2 regions of the Obesumbacterium proteus genome follow, and region 2 is predicted to be linked to the other one. Evidence: predicted binding sites of a transcription regulator. Region 2 holds the regulator's gene; the other holds the start of a gene.
The links. The regulator CRP, encoded in region 2, controls carbon source genes, mostly activating them, when cyclic AMP is high. The targets are predictions, from matches to a motif close to ATGTGANNNNNNTCACAT.
Positions count from the first base shown of each region.

Region 1: pth (aminoacyl-tRNA hydrolase) is a predicted target of CRP. The motif match lies at 3,015-3,032, and genes of this name have one in related genera.

Region 1 is NZ_CP014608.1:2,050,425-2,058,221, reverse strand. It holds gene lolB (lipoprotein insertase outer membrane protein LolB) at 1-338, shown strand, start outside; gene ispE (4-(cytidine 5'-diphospho)-2-C-methyl-D-erythritol kinase) at 335-1,207, shown strand; gene prs (ribose-phosphate diphosphokinase) at 1,500-2,447, shown strand; gene ychH (stress-induced protein YchH) at 2,645-2,917, opposite strand; gene pth (aminoacyl-tRNA hydrolase) at 3,232-3,822, shown strand; gene ychF (redox-regulated ATPase YchF) at 3,958-5,049, shown strand; gene zinT (metal-binding protein ZinT) at 5,429-6,079, shown strand; gene DSM2777_RS09565 (DHA2 family efflux MFS transporter permease subunit) at 6,273-7,797, opposite strand, start outside; gene DSM2777_RS09560 (HlyD/EmrA/EmrK family protein) at 7,792-7,797, opposite strand, start outside.
Region 2 is NZ_CP014608.1:1,050,249-1,058,045, forward strand. It holds gene DSM2777_RS04965 (helicase HerA-like C-terminal domain-containing protein) at 1-16, opposite strand, end outside; gene argD (bifunctional acetylornithine/succinyldiaminopimelate transaminase) at 242-1,462, shown strand; gene DSM2777_RS04975 (YccS/YhfK family putative transporter) at 1,459-3,537, opposite strand; gene crp (cAMP-activated global transcriptional regulator CRP) at 3,581-4,213, opposite strand; gene DSM2777_RS04985 (OsmC family protein) at 4,544-4,951, shown strand; gene DSM2777_RS04990 (LysR substrate-binding domain-containing protein) at 4,957-5,868, opposite strand; gene DSM2777_RS04995 (MFS transporter) at 6,060-7,265, shown strand; gene DSM2777_RS05000 (amidohydrolase) at 7,281-7,797, shown strand, end outside.

The DNA of each region.
Region 1 (7,797 bases), 1.0 Mb from region 2:
ACGTCATTCCGGGCGTGGTGCAACTGACAGACAATAAAGGCAAGCGCTATGTCAGCGATAACGCTGATGAAATGATCCAAAAACTGACCGGCATGCAAATTCCACTGCAAAGCCTGCGTCTATGGATGCTGGGCCTGCCGGGTGACGCAACAGATTTCACCCTCGATAGCCAGTATCGTTTGCAAGATCTGACTTACAGCAAAGATGGCCTCACCTGGAAAGTGAACTACCTGAAATATGATCCTGACAGTAAGCCCTCTCTGCCTGCTCAGTTAGAAATTACGCAGGGTGAACAGCGTATCAAGCTCAAAATGGATAATTGGACGCTGCAAAAATGATGTCTACCACCCGCGTTTGGCCCGCGCCAGCCAAGCTAAACTTATTTTTATACATTACGGGCCGTCGTCCAGACGGCTACCATAATCTACAAACGCTGTTTCAGTTTTTGGATTATGGCGATCGCCTCACCATCACACCGCGTAATGACGGTCAGATCAATTTGCTCACGCCCATCGACGGCGTGCCAAATGAGCAAAACCTGATTATTCGGGCAGCAAAGCTTCTGCGTGATCATTTGCCTGAACGCTTCTCGCACTGTGGTGCGGATATTGCGCTAGAAAAGATCATTCCGATGGGAGGAGGTCTTGGTGGCGGTTCGTCCGATGCGGCAACCGTACTCGTGGCACTCAATACATTATGGCAAGCCAATCTCAGCGACAGCGAGCTGGCAAAGTTAGGTTTAACGCTCGGCGCGGATGTACCTATTTTTGTTAATGGCTTTGCATCTTTTGCAGAAGGTGTTGGCGAATTGTTACATCCCGCACATCCTGAAGAAAAATGGTACCTTGTTGCACACCCCGGTGTAAATATTCCTACCCCTGCGATCTTCGGCGATCCGGAGCTGAAAAGAGATACTCCTGTACGGTCTTTGCAGGAACTTCTCCGTATTCCGTATGCAAATGATTGCGAACTTACCGCAAGAAAACGTTTCCGTGAGGTTGAACAGGTCATTTCATGGCTGTTACAATACGCGCCGTCGCGTCTGACTGGCACAGGTGCTTGTGTGTTTGCTGAATTTGACACCGAGTCTTCTGCCCGTCAGGTGCTTAGCAGAGCCCCCGAGTGGATCAAGGGTTTTGTTGCGCGTGGCGTTAATACCTCACCGTTACACCTTGTCCGCTCAGAGCTTATTGAGTCCGTAAAATGATTTTTACGTTTGATGCGCCCTGCTTGATACGCGTTTTAAGTATCAGCAACGCATCAATAGCGCGAACTATGAGCACAATTTAGCGCAAGTAGCCACGTTTTGACTCGGCCATTTGTCTTGTTTGGCAAATGAAGAGAACTTAGACATATTCAACGTGATGTGCATCCGCTGCCACTGCTTTGAATATTTGAGTTCTGAAACACCCGTAGGGTATTGCAGCACGCTATCACCACCCCCTGTTTAACGTGTCTGTACTGCCAACTTCTCTGGACGCAAGCCTGAGGTTCTTCTCGTGCCTGATATGAAGCTTTTTGCTGGTAACGCTACCCCGGAACTAGCACAACGTATTGCCAACCGTTTGTACACCAGCCTTGGTGACGCCGCTGTAGGTCGTTTTAGCGACGGCGAAGTGAGCGTACAAATCAACGAAAATGTACGCGGTGGTGATATTTTCATCATCCAGTCCACCTGTGCACCAACCAACGATAACCTAATGGAACTGGTTGTTATGGTTGACGCGCTGCGCCGCGCTTCTGCCGGCCGCATTACCGCAGTTATCCCTTACTTTGGCTATGCTCGTCAGGACCGCCGCGTGCGTTCTGCGCGTGTGCCAATCACGGCGAAAGTCGTGGCTGACTTTTTGTCAAGCGTAGGTGTTGACCGCGTTCTTACCGTGGACCTGCATGCTGAACAGATTCAAGGCTTCTTCGACGTGCCGGTAGACAACGTATTCGGTAGCCCGATCCTGCTGGAAGATATGCTGCAACAGAATCTGGAAAACCCAATTGTGGTTTCTCCAGATATCGGTGGTGTGGTTCGCGCCCGTGCTATCGCTAAACTGCTTAACGATACTGATATGGCTATCATCGACAAACGTCGCCCTCGCGCTAACGTTTCTCAGGTGATGCACATCATCGGTGACGTTGCAGGCCGTGACTGCGTGCTGGTTGATGACATGATCGACACCGGTGGTACGCTGTGTAAAGCCGCTGAAGCACTGAAAGAACGTGGTGCTAAACGTGTATTTGCTTACGCAACCCACCCTATCTTCTCTGGCAACGCGATCGACAACATCAAAAACTCTGTGATTGATGAAATCATCGTCTGCGATACCATCCCTCTGTCTGACGAAATCAAGGCGCTGAAGAAAGTTCGCACCCTGACTCTGTCTGGCATGTTGGCTGAAGCTATCCGCCGTATCAGCAATGAAGAATCTATCTCTGCGATGTTCGAACACTAAGATCTCGTTCAACATGCAGCAAAACGGCGGAGAAATCCGCCGTTTTTTGTTTGCACTGGGTAGGACGCAAACAAAAAAACGCCGCGTTGCGAAAGCAGTGCGGCGTTTTAATTTATCAGGCTAATATTCATTTAATCTTATTCACTAACAACTTCTTAAACACAATCTTATTACTCAAAACAACCGTTTGTGAAAGGTTAAGAATGACGAGTATTACGATTACAGCGTTTATCAAAGTGGCGAACCCACCAGTAACGGTCGGCAACACGTTCATGACCACCGATACGCGCACCGGCCAACCATAACAGCGCCCCAACGAAGATACTCATAACAGCGCCGTGTGACAGAAACTGAGGTAAATTGAGCTGAGGCAGCTGGGCAAGAACGGAGTAACCTACGCCGCCAACCATGGTGATCAGGCCTAACCCCATAAAAACGTTACCGAGCCTCATGGCAGTTTTACGTTTCATAAATCACCTCCTCAAGTTAGAACACTTAATGTGTTACGCCTTCCGGCGTTCAATCTTTCCTTATGCTTAAAGTATAGACTCATATGGCGTATGGTTATTGCGCTATACATCACAATTTGTGCTTTTTCGCTTATCTTTCTTTACGTTATTTTTACATTACCCTTAACACTACTGATTCTATAGCGCGATCATAATTTGTCCAATTAATGACTATTTTTTAACTTAACGCCCTCCTTTAAGCCAAGCTTTTGCATTCCCGCCGCATAGGGGTAAAATGCGCGGCTGAATTTCTTCTCTGATACGTGGAACAAAACGTGACTATCAAACTAATTGTCGGCCTTGCCAATCCAGGAGCGGAATACGCACAAACACGTCATAACGCAGGGGCATGGTTCGTCGATGCACTGGCTGAACGTAACGGTCAGTCACTGAAGGAAGAAAGCAAATTTTATGGCTATACCGCGCGCCTAAATTTGGCTGGCAACGATGTACGCTTATTGGTGCCAACCACGTTTATGAACTTGAGCGGTAAGGCCGTTGCCGCCCTCGCCACCTTTTACCGTATTCAGCCCGATGAGATTCTGGTTGCACACGATGAGCTAGACCTACCACCAGGCGTGGCCAAATTAAAGTTAGGCGGCGGAAACGGCGGTCATAACGGCCTCAAAGATATTCAGAGCAAACTGGGTAATAACCCTAACTTTTACCGTCTACGCATCGGCATTGGCCACCCAGGCGATAAAAGCAAAGTTGTCGGTTTTGTGCTGGGCAAGCCACTCGCCAGCGAACAGCCATTGATTGACGACGCTATTGATGAAGCGCTGCGCTGTACCGAAGTGCTGCTGAAAGAAGGCATCGATCGCGCAATGGCGCGTATGAACGGCTTCAAATCTACACCACGCTGATCATATATGCGCGTCCTTTCCCGATGGATGATTCGAGAAAAAGGTACTTTGCGTGTATAATTGGCGGATAATTTCCAATTTCTTCGACATACTAAAATTTAGTTGTTGATATTCAATAAGTTAAGGTGATAACACATGGGATTCAAATGCGGTATTGTGGGCCTGCCAAACGTTGGTAAATCCACTCTGTTCAATGCGCTGACCAAAGCGGGTATCGAAGCAGCGAACTTCCCGTTCTGTACCATTGAACCGAACACCGGCGTCGTTCCTATGCCTGATCCGCGTCTGGACAAACTGGCTGAGATCGTAAAACCACAGCGCATCCTGCCAACCACCATGGAATTCGTTGATATCGCTGGTTTGGTAAAAGGCGCCTCTAAGGGCGAAGGTCTGGGCAACCAGTTCCTGACCAACATCCGTGAAACGGAAGCGATCGGCCACGTTGTTCGTTGCTTCGAAAACGACAACATCATTCACGTGAACAACAAAGTTGATCCTGCTGACGATATCGACGTTATCAACACTGAACTGGCACTGTCTGACTTAGACACCTGCGAACGTGCAATGCACCGTGTGCAGAAGAAAGCCAAAGGCGGCGATAAAGACGCAAAAGCTGAATTGGCTGCGCTGGAAAAATGTCTACCACAGTTGGAAAACGCAGGCATGCTGCGCGCGCTGGATTTAAGCGATGAAGACAAGGCTGCCATCCGCTACCTGAGCTTCCTGACGCTGAAGCCAACCATGTACATCGCTAACGTTAACGAAGACGGATTTGAAAATAACCCGTATTTAGACACCGTGCGTGAAATCGCGGCGAAAGAAGGTTCTGTTGTGGTTGCCGTGTGTGCCGCCGTTGAATCTGATATCGCTGAACTGGACGATGCAGACCGTGACGAATTCATGGCTGAACTTGGTCTGGAAGAGCCTGGCCTGAACCGCGTTATTCGCGCAGGTTACGAACTGCTGAATCTGCAAACCTACTTCACCGCTGGCGTGAAAGAAGTACGTGCGTGGACCATTCCTGTTGGCGCTACCGCACCACAGGCTGCTGGTAAAATCCACACCGACTTCGAAAAAGGCTTTATCCGCGCTCAAACCATCGCGTTCGACGACTTCATCACCTACAAGGGTGAACAAGGCGCGAAAGAAGCCGGTAAAATGCGTTCAGAAGGTAAAGACTACATCGTTAAAGATGGCGACGTGATGAACTTCTTGTTCAACGTCTAACTTCTGCTTTGGGGTAAAATTCCCCTTATGCCTGACAAAAATCCACGCAATTGCGTGGATTTTTTCATTTTATGCCACCTCAGATAATATTACAGAGGCGCATCTAAAATTGAGCGCAACGCTGAGTACAATATTGGTCTGAAAAATATTCGAAATTCATAGAAAAACCCTCTTCATTTCATCTGCTATCTAATCTACCCCCTCAATCTTTAGGCTAGTTTGTAGTACTCACAGGAGGATTTTGATTCACTCTGCCATAAACCCGTTTGCGACCACCAAGCGATTATGCCCGGTAATGCAACATCTGATAAAAACACGATTGAGTAATGATATGTTATAATATATCATTACTCATCTTGACTCATAGGGAGAGAGTATCTTGGCAAATTATATTGGTAAGCTTTCATTGGCTCTGATTGCGCTTTTAGTTAGCGGCTATGTACAATCTCATGGACATCATTCGCATGGTAAGCCAATGAGCGAAGTTGAGCAGCAGGCAACTGTCGGTGTTTTCAGCGATAAGAATGTTAAAGACAGAGAACTGACGGATTGGGACGGTGTATGGCAGTCAGTTTATCCATACTTGCAAAGCGGTGAGCTCGATCCGGTGTTCAAGATGAAAGCAAAAAAAGACTCCAGTCAAACATTTGAGCAGATTAAATCCTATTACCGTAAGGGATACACCAGCGATGTGGATATTATCGGCATTGAAAATGGCGTAATGTCGTTCCAGCGCGGGAACAAGGAAAGTTCCTGCAAGTATGACTATAGCGGATACAAAATCCTGAACTACACATCAGGGAAGAAAGGAGTGCGCTATCTATTTGAGTGTAAAGATGCTGGCAGTCAAGCACCTAAATACGTGCAATTTAGCGATCATATTATTGCCCCGCGCAAATCGTCTCATTTCCATATCTTCATGGGAAATACCTCACAAGAAGCACTACTGACAGAAATGAATAATTGGCCTACATACTATCCGTATCAACTGACAACGCAGCAAGTCATTGACGATATGCTACATCACTAAATTATTCACTTTAGTTTTGGTGTAAAAATACAAACTGATGTTCTTAAAAATCATCGGTTATCTGTTACTCATTTCAGCCCTACCCTACGTACTCTCGTAGGGTATTTCAATAATCAGTAAAACGACCACCTTTACGTTCTCCAGAATAATTTAAATACTAAGAGATTTCTCTCCTAGTATTCCTGAAGTAATTTCATGTAACAGGTTTAGTATTAAATGGAGGTCGTGCGAACCAAACGATTAATGTAAGCATTAGAAAAATACCAGATGAGTAATAAAATATATCATTTGCAGAAACTAACAAGCTTTGTTGTGTAACCTGCGTGTTGATATATTGCAACGACTGGGCGAGATCTAACCCTTCACTGCCAAGCTTTTTAATTAAATCTACACTTTCTTGGTTAAAAGAGGAAATAGACTCAGATAAGTTGCTATGATGAAAAGATCCTCCTCGGCTCCATAACGTGATTGTAATTGAAGTACCTATAGAGCCCGCTAAGGTACGGAAAAAATTACTCATACTCGTTGCTGCTGCAAATTTGTCAGGGGCAAGACCTGATAACGTGATTGTTGTAAGCGGCAAAAAAAAGCAAGCAACGGCAAAACCCTGGAAAAATTGAGGTACAATGATTGCTGTAAAATCAATATTGGTACTAAAAGTTACTGCTCTCCAATAATAACATCCTGCATAGACGATAAAGCTGAACGTTACTAATATTCTCATATCAATTTTATTGCCGTAATGACCAATAATGGGCGCCATGAGAAGAGGAATAATACCAATCGGAGAATAGGCTAGTCCAGCCCAGACCGAAGTATACCCAAAAACCTCTTGCAATAACTGAGGCATTAAAACTATTGCACCAGAATATATCAAGTAAGCACAGCTTATAGCTAAAACACCAATGCAGAAGTTTCGAGACTTAAATAGACTTAGATCAAGCAATGGGTTAGATGAAGTCGCTTCCCAAATAATCAAAAGAATAATAGACAGCACCGATACGATACAGAGCAGGACTATCCAGTTAGAACTAAACCAGTCTAGATCGTTGCCTTTATCTAGCATTATTTGCAGGCAACCAACCCCTAAAACCAATAAACTCAACCCAATCAAGTTTAGCTTGACAGGAATAATCTCTGTCTCTCTCCCCTTCAAAACAAACGTAGTCGTTAAAACCACAATGATCCCGAATGGAACATTTATTAAGAATATCCAACCCCAACTGAAATTATCACAAATATACCCACCTAAAATTGGACCAAATATAGGTGCTATAATGACTGTCATAGACCACAAGGCAAGTGCGATATTTCTTTTTTCGGGGGCATAATTCCGTAACAGCAAGCTTTGAGACAATGGAATTAATGGGCCTGCAACTAAACCTTGAATCACTCTAAAGAAAATCAGCAGATCCAAGCTATTAGATAAACCACAACAAAGAGATGCCAACGAAAACAATGAAACCGATACAATAAATAGTTTTAACTCACCAAACCGTAGGGCTAAGCGCCCTGTAATTGGAATAGAGATTGCGTTAGCTACCCCAAATGACGTAATAACCCAGGTACCTTCATTTGTAGATGAACCCAAAAACCCAGAAATTGTCGGTATAGCTACGTTTGATATAGTTGAATCAAGCATTTGCATAAAAGTCGCTAACGACAATGCAATAGTGACTAACACGAGATTCACGCCTGTGAGAGGAGAAATCTTATTC
Region 2 (7,797 bases):
TAAGCGGAGCGCTCATGGTCAGTCCTTAAGTGAAGAGGCGGAACGTAACTTCCAAGTTCAAAGTATAAGCACGCTGAATCTTAGTCTCAACTTTAACCGTTGTTATTGAGCGGGGAGGTTTTAGCAAAACAAACGCAAATTACGGTTGCCATAAAATGATTTATTATGCATATTTTGTGATTATATTTTCATTAAATGGCTGGCAAATCGTTGTTGGCGATGTGAATAAGGTGGAAAAGTGATGGCGAAGCAGCAGGCAGTTGCAAGAGACACATTTGAAAAGGTGATGTTGCCTATCTATGCACCGGCAGATTTCGTTCCCGTGCGCGGTAAAGGGAGCCGAGTGTGGGATCAGCAAGGGCGAGAGTATGTGGATTTTGCGGGCGGTATTGCCGTGACGGCATTAGGGCATTGTCATCCTGCGTTGGTTGCTGCGCTACATGAACAAGGCGAAAAGCTGTGGCATGTGAGTAATGTTTTCACCAATGAGCCTGCGCTACGTCTGGCACAAAAACTGATTGATGCCACCTTTGCCGAGCGTGTCTTCTTTGCAAACTCCGGCGCGGAGGCAAACGAAGCGGCGTTTAAACTGGCTCGTTACTATGCTTCCAGCAAAATTAGCCCTTTTAAATCCAAGATTATTGCCTTCCACCACGCCTTTCATGGCCGTACCTTATTTACGGTTTCCGTGGGGGGTCAGCCAAAATATTCAGACGGCTTTGGCCCGAAGCCTGCCGACATTGTGCATGTGCCATTTAATGATTTAGACGCCGTTCGCGCTGTTATCGACGATCATACCTGTGCAGTGGTGCTTGAGCCCGTTCAGGGCGAGGGCGGCGTAATGCCTGCGACGCAAAGCTTCTTGCAAGGCGTGCGTGAGCTTTGCGATCGGCATCAGGCGTTGTTGGTGTTCGATGAAGTACAAAGTGGCATGGGCCGAACCGGTAAACTCTTTACCTACATGCACTACGGCGTAACGCCGGATATTCTCACCACCGCCAAAGCGCTGGGAGGCGGTTTTCCGATTAGCGCCATGTTAACAACTCATGAAATTGCCAGCGCCATGCAGGTAGGCACCCATGGTACCACCTATGGCGGTAATCCACTGGCCTGTGCGGTTGCTGAGGCGGCTTTGGACGTGATCAATACATCTGAGGTGATGGCGGGAATTGAAGAGCGCCATGGCCTATTTGTGGAAGCGCTGGAGAAGATCAATGCCCAATACAATATCTTCACTCAGGTGCGTGGAATGGGGCTGTTGTTGGGCGCTGAACTGAGCCCTGCCTATCACGGTAAGGCGCGAGATATCTTACATGCTGCCGCCAGTGAAGGACTGATGCTGCTGAATGCAGGGCCGGATATTCTACGGTTTGCGCCATCGCTGGTTGTCGAGTTTGCCGATATCCATGAAGGCATGGCACGGCTGGAAAAAGCCATTGCCAAAGTCGTAGGCGGTCATTAATCCCTGAGTTTACGGCTCATCCAAATCCCGTGATGTGGCCGTTGCCGCCATGCTATCGACGAAATGGTATGCATGGCGCGTAAGTGCGCAATGATGCGCCGCAGATGCACTTCAATTTGCGTAACGGGCATCCCGTTAGTTTCTTGATCGTCAGACTGAAATACGGCGGCGTTGTCATTGAGCGTTGGACCATCGTGCTCCAAACGTTGCTGGCAAAGCTGCAATGCAATTTCACAACGCTGCAAATAATCCTGTGCCAGATTCTCGGTAAGCATGTAGTGATCGCGTGCGAGGATCGTCATGGCATTGAGGTGCTCAACGATAAACTGGCTGTGGGTGATCCACAGGCGCATATCCGTTAAATAGCGTGAATCAAACCCCGGTTCCTGCATCGCCTGATTCAGCGAAGTAAAGACGGCGTTGTGTGCCTGATTCACTTTCATGCGCGCATAGGCCAGCGCAGCCGTTTTAGGTTCAGGCGACAGTAAAAGGCGCAGCTCGTCTTGATAGGCTTCTAATGCCTGATGCGCATTTTTACGCAGCAAGCCGCTTTGCCACTGTGGCCACAGCCAGATGGTGCTGGCAAAGGCAAGAATACAGCCGAGAACCGTATCGATGAGACGCGGAACTAAGAAATGTAGCCCGTTAAGCTGTAACAGCTGGAGCGTATACACCGCCGTGATGGTGAAACCAATCACGGCCAGCCCGTAATTTTTCCTGAGAACTAAATAAGCCGCGATGGTTATCACCAGCATGCAGCTTAGCGTGACGTTCAACGGCAGGTTGAGCTGGAGCAGTCCTGCGGCAGCAATTAGCCCAACGAAAGTGCCTAGCGCACGGTGCTGGATCCTAACGCGCGTTGCGTTATAGCCATTTTGGATCACCAGCATGATCGTCAGCAAAACCCAATAGGGCTTTGGCAGATGAAATAACATGCCGAGGCTACTGCCTGCCGCCAGCGTAATGCCTAATCGTGCGGCGTTGCGCAGCGCGACTGACTTTAACGAAAGATAGGCGCGCAACGCAGGCCAGAAGGGAAGCCGTTGCTGAGTGGACATCAGATTGCGTTGATATAATGGGCGTTGGCGCTCGAGTAGGCGAGCCACGCGGCTAAAATGGTAGTAACAGAATTTGCCAACGGGGTTATCTGGGTGCTGATTAGACAGTTTTTCTAGCGCAGATAGCTCGTTATCCATCGAGAAATGTTGGGGATAACGGTGATATAAAATATCGTCAGCAACCGTTTTGAGCCGTTCTGTAATGACCTGAGCATTGCGGCGTAAAATCGCTTCGGCCTGACTTTTTTCGACCAGCTTTTGTACTTCATCGGGCTGAGACAGGCTAACGGTGATGTGTTCTTGCAAATCTAATGCGACCTGAAAATAGCGCAGCAGGCGTTTGTATTCAGGATTATGCACCAACGAAAGCATGTGCATTTGTTGGTATATCTGAGCAATAAGATCCATCACTTTTTGCTGACGTTGCAGCAACGGAGGCAGTGCGGTTTCAGGATCGATATGCTGAGTTAGCAGGCTGTACTTGGCTTCCATGTAGTCGCCAAGCTGAACGTAAAGCTGGCTGAGGTTTTCGCGGATCGGTTGCCCCTTCCACAGCAGGAACCAAAACCAGGTGAAAGCGCCATACCAAATAGTACCGACAATATACAGCAGTGGCCCATGCCAGATCGGCACGCTTCCCGCCATACTCAGGGTAAAAATAGAGGCAACCAGCGCTGCTGGCATAAGTCGCGCATGTAGCGGGCTAATCTCACCGTTAACGCCGAGCAATAAAGCCAAACCGAGCATGATCAGCGGTAGGGGAATTTGCCAAAGTAAGCATTGCTGTAGCAGAAAACTGCTAAAGGCAAATAAGCTGCCGCCAACGACTAAGCGTTTGATAAAGCGTTTATGTGGGGTATCGAGTCCGGCAATATTGCAGCAGGCGGGAACTAAAGAGAACATCAGCCCAAGTTGTAGATTACCTATCAACAGACCGAATAGCACAGGAAGACACAGCACCAGCGTTTGACGCAGTGCGTAGTTGACTTCCGGGTGGTAGATGAACCGCCGCCACATAGCCAAAGAAACCCGTGCAGCAAGGCTACACGGGCGTCATCTATCAGCGAGTGCCGTAAACGACGATGGTTTTTCCGTGTGCGGAGATCAGATTTTGATCTTCCAGCATCTTCAGAATACGACCAACGGTTTCACGGGAGCAGCCAACGATCTGGCCAATTTCCTGACGAGTGATCTTGATCTGCATACCATCTGGATGAGTCATGGCATCTGGCTGTTTGGCCAGATTCAGCAGGGTCTGAGCGATACGACCGGTTACGTCCAAGAACGCAAGGTTGCCGACTTTTTCAGAGGTAACCTGTAAGCGGCTAGCCATCTGAGCAGAAAGGCGCATCAGAATATCTGGATTGACCTGAATGAGCTGGCGGAATTTCTTGTAGGAAATTTCAGCCACTTCACAGGCGGTTTTTGCACGAACCCAGGCGCTACGTTCTTGCCCTTCCTCAAATAAGCCTAGTTCACCAATGAAATCGCCCTGATTCAGATAAGAAAGGATCATTTCTTTGCCTTCTTCATCTTTAATCAATACAGCAACGGAGCCCTTAACGATGTAGTACAGGGTTTCAGCCTTTTCACCTTGGTGGATCAGGGTACTTTTGGACGGATACTTGTGGATATGGCAATGAGACAAGAACCATTCAAGAGTCGGGTCTGTTTGCGGTTTGCCGAGAACCATTCGCTATTATCCTCTGTTGTTATCGCTGCCCTAATATCGGGATACTGATCCTGACAGTGTGCTTATCGTGGCACGGGGCTTTGCTTATTAACTTGTTATAGCACTTCATAATCGAGATATAGAGTAATAGGCTAAGGTAATTATTTCCTAGAGTTATTGATCTATACCCGTTTCAATCCATAAAGATCCATTTCGGCATAGTTTGTAGCACAGCTTTGTGCAGGTGTCTTGTGTTGTCTCGCTTCAGCATCAAGAAGTGAGGCCTCGGATTGCCTGTTTTTTATAGAAAGCGTAGTCTGATGCCAAAATTTAACCAAAGGGGTGATAAACATGCAGGCACGAGTGAAATGGGTTGAAGGGATGACTTTTCTGGGTGAATCCGCTTCAGGACACCAGATTCTTATGGATGGAAACGCTGGCGACAAAGCACCAAGCCCAATGGAAATGGTGCTGATGTCTGCGGGTGGATGCAGTGCGATTGACGTGGTTTCAATTTTGCAAAAAGGGCGACTGGACGTGCGCGACTGTGAAGTGAAATTAACCTCTGAGCGTCGTGAAGAAGCCCCTCGTTTGTTTACTCATATCAATCTGCATTTTGTGGTTACCGGCAAAGGGCTGACCGATAAAGCCGTTGAACGTGCGGTTGCCTTATCGGCCGAGAAGTATTGCTCGGTAGCGCTGATGTTGGGTCAGGCGGTGAATATTACTCACAGCTTTGAAACTATCGTGGTTGAGTAACGTTTTTACTCCCAAGCATAGTTTTGGCATTCCCAACGTAATAAATCCAGGAATCGCCGCGCCGTTAAGGTGAGCGGCGATTTTTGCGAATAGAACACGCAGTATTGGGCGGTGGGTAAATCGTCGATAGGCAATGCACAGAGCGTATTGCCTAATCCCAGCGGAGTCCGCATCGCCCGAGCCACGATGGTCAGATATTGTGCCTGTTGCACCATGCTTAATCCGCAAACCACGGAGTCCGTTCGGATCGGTGATTGGCTAAGCTGGTGGTAAAAATTCCCCATGGCGGATTCTAGCTGCTGGTAATAACCCATATCGGTTTCGGGTATCAGCCATTTTGCGTGCTTCAGCTCTTCTAACGATTTCGCTTGAGAAAATGGGTTGTCGCGGTGAGCGATAATGCAAAAGGGCGATTCAAATAACGGCTCACGTACCAGATCTATTGGCGTGGTTTCGGCTGTTAGCGTGCCGATGGCAAAATCGAGTCGCCCTTCACGCAAAGCCGGTAGAAGCGTCGAGAGCTGCGCTTCTTTGGCGTGTATATTGGCCTGTGGAAACTGAGACTTAAAGGTATCAGCGGCCTGAGGAAACACGGTTAGCGCAATTAGCGATGAAAAGCCTACAGAAACTGATCCTTGAGAATATTGGCTTATCTGCTCAATTTCATCTGCCGCGCGCTGTAGTTCTTCCAAAATAAGCTGCGAGCGTGCCGCAAACGCGCTTCCTGTTTCAGTCAGCATCATTCCTTTGGCTCCGCGCACGATAAGCTGCGTATTCAGCGTATGTTCCAATTCTTTGATCGCTCTGCTTATTGCTGGCTGTGACTGGTTTAATGCGCGTGCGGCGGCGCGAATACTTCCGCGACGAATCACTTCCTGAAACGTTTTTAACTGCTGAATTTTTGGCAGATATTTCACCGCGCTTCCCCTATCAATAAAAAGCATCACCCCCAAAAAAATGACATCTTACACGGTGTGGGTAAAGACGATATTTTCATCAATGCCATCTGGCGCGCAGTTAATAAAAAGAAAGCGATGCACATCACATAAGCACCCCTATGCGTTTGAGCCTCTGTCAGGGTTGACGCCGTTCAGCGAGGAGTTTGGCTATGCAATTTCAGCGCCGTTCATTGATGATTTTTTTACTGTTTATCGGTTACGCCATCGTTTATATCGACAAAACCGTGGTGGGGTTTGCTCTGCTACCTATCGAACGTGAGTTTTCACTCCAGCCTGAGCAATTAGGCTATATCACCGGCGTTTTTTTCCTCGCCTATTCTATTTTCCAGATCCCCGCCGGTTGGCTTAACGATCGCTTCGGATTCAAAAAAGTCTTGTGTAGCTCACTGTTCCTGCTGGGCGGGTTTGCTATGTGCTTTGGCTGGTTGGGGCTCACTTTTGGTTTATTGCTGACGTTTCGTTTTCTAGCGGGTATGGGACATGCGGGCTATCCAACCTCCTGTGCGAAAGCGGTGACGGCGAATTTTCCCGTTGAGCAGCGTACTTTTGCTCAGTCTATTCTGTTGTCTTCGGCAGGACTGGCGATGACGTTAGGCCCGCTGGTGGCGGTATATTGCCTTGAGCATATTGGCTGGCGCGGGTCTTTTGCGTCGTTGGGGATTTTGGCATTTATAATCTCTGGCTGCATTTTATGGCTGGTGCCAAATCCACAAAGAGCATTGCCAATATCTTCTCCGCAGCGGCAGAGCGTGCCTTATCGCCAGCTGTTGAAAAGTCCTATCGTTATTTTGCTGTTTATCGCCATTTTTTGTTTGAACATTCCGTCCTACGGTCTGATGGCATGGCTGCCTAAATTCTTGGTGCAAAATCGTGGGCTGCCGCTGGGCGTATCCAGTTTAGTGGCGGCGGCGGGCGGATTAGGGATGTGGATTTCGTCTTTGTGCACCGGTTATTTCGTTGGCAAATACATGCAGGGTAAAGAGCACAAAGTGGTCTGCAGCTGTTCGTTGCTGAGCGCGGTGTGTATTGGGTTGGTTTACGCCACGTCTTCGGCTATTTCGGCCAGCCTGTTTTTATTCTTCGGTTATGTGTTCCTCATGGCGTCGTTTGTCACCGTTTTCACTTTACCAATGAAACGTTTGCCGACTGACGTAATGGGCGCCGCGATGGGGATTATTAACACCGGCGGTACCTTGGGCGGCTTTGTCGCGCCGATTGCCATGGGGTACCTGGTGAAGATGAGCCAAGGCTATTTTTCTACTTTTGTTTTTCTAGTTGTGGTGATGATTGTCTCTGGGCTGGTGATCCTGCCGTTGGCAGGTAAAACCTATCGCCCAGTTCGTGAAGCTGCGTAACGGGGGAGATGTACGATGAAATTTGAACTTGATGCTATGTTGTTATCTGTTATGCCGGATGTTATTCGTTGGCGTCGGCATATTCACGCACACCCTGAACTCTCCTTCCAAGAGCAGAAAACAGCCGACTATATTGCCGAACAACTGTCTCGTGTAGAGAACATTTCGATATCACGCCCGACGAATAACAGCGTGGTGGTTGATTTAGTGGGGGCATTGAGCGGCCCTCGCTATGCGTTACGCGCTGATATTGATGCATTACCGATTCAGGAAGAGAGCGAAGAGTCTTTTGCCTCAACGCATTCTGGTGTGATGCACGCATGTGGGCATGATTCGCATGCGGCGATGCTGATGGGCGCTGTCAGCGTTTTAGCTCAATGTCACCGCCAATTACGTGGACAGGTGCGCTTTATATTTCAGCACGCTGAGGAAGTTCCGCCCGGTGGCGCACAAGAGCTGATTAAGCTCGGTGTTTTAGACGGCGTGGACATGATTTTTGGTTTGCACGTCATGCCGAATTTCCCAACGGGGG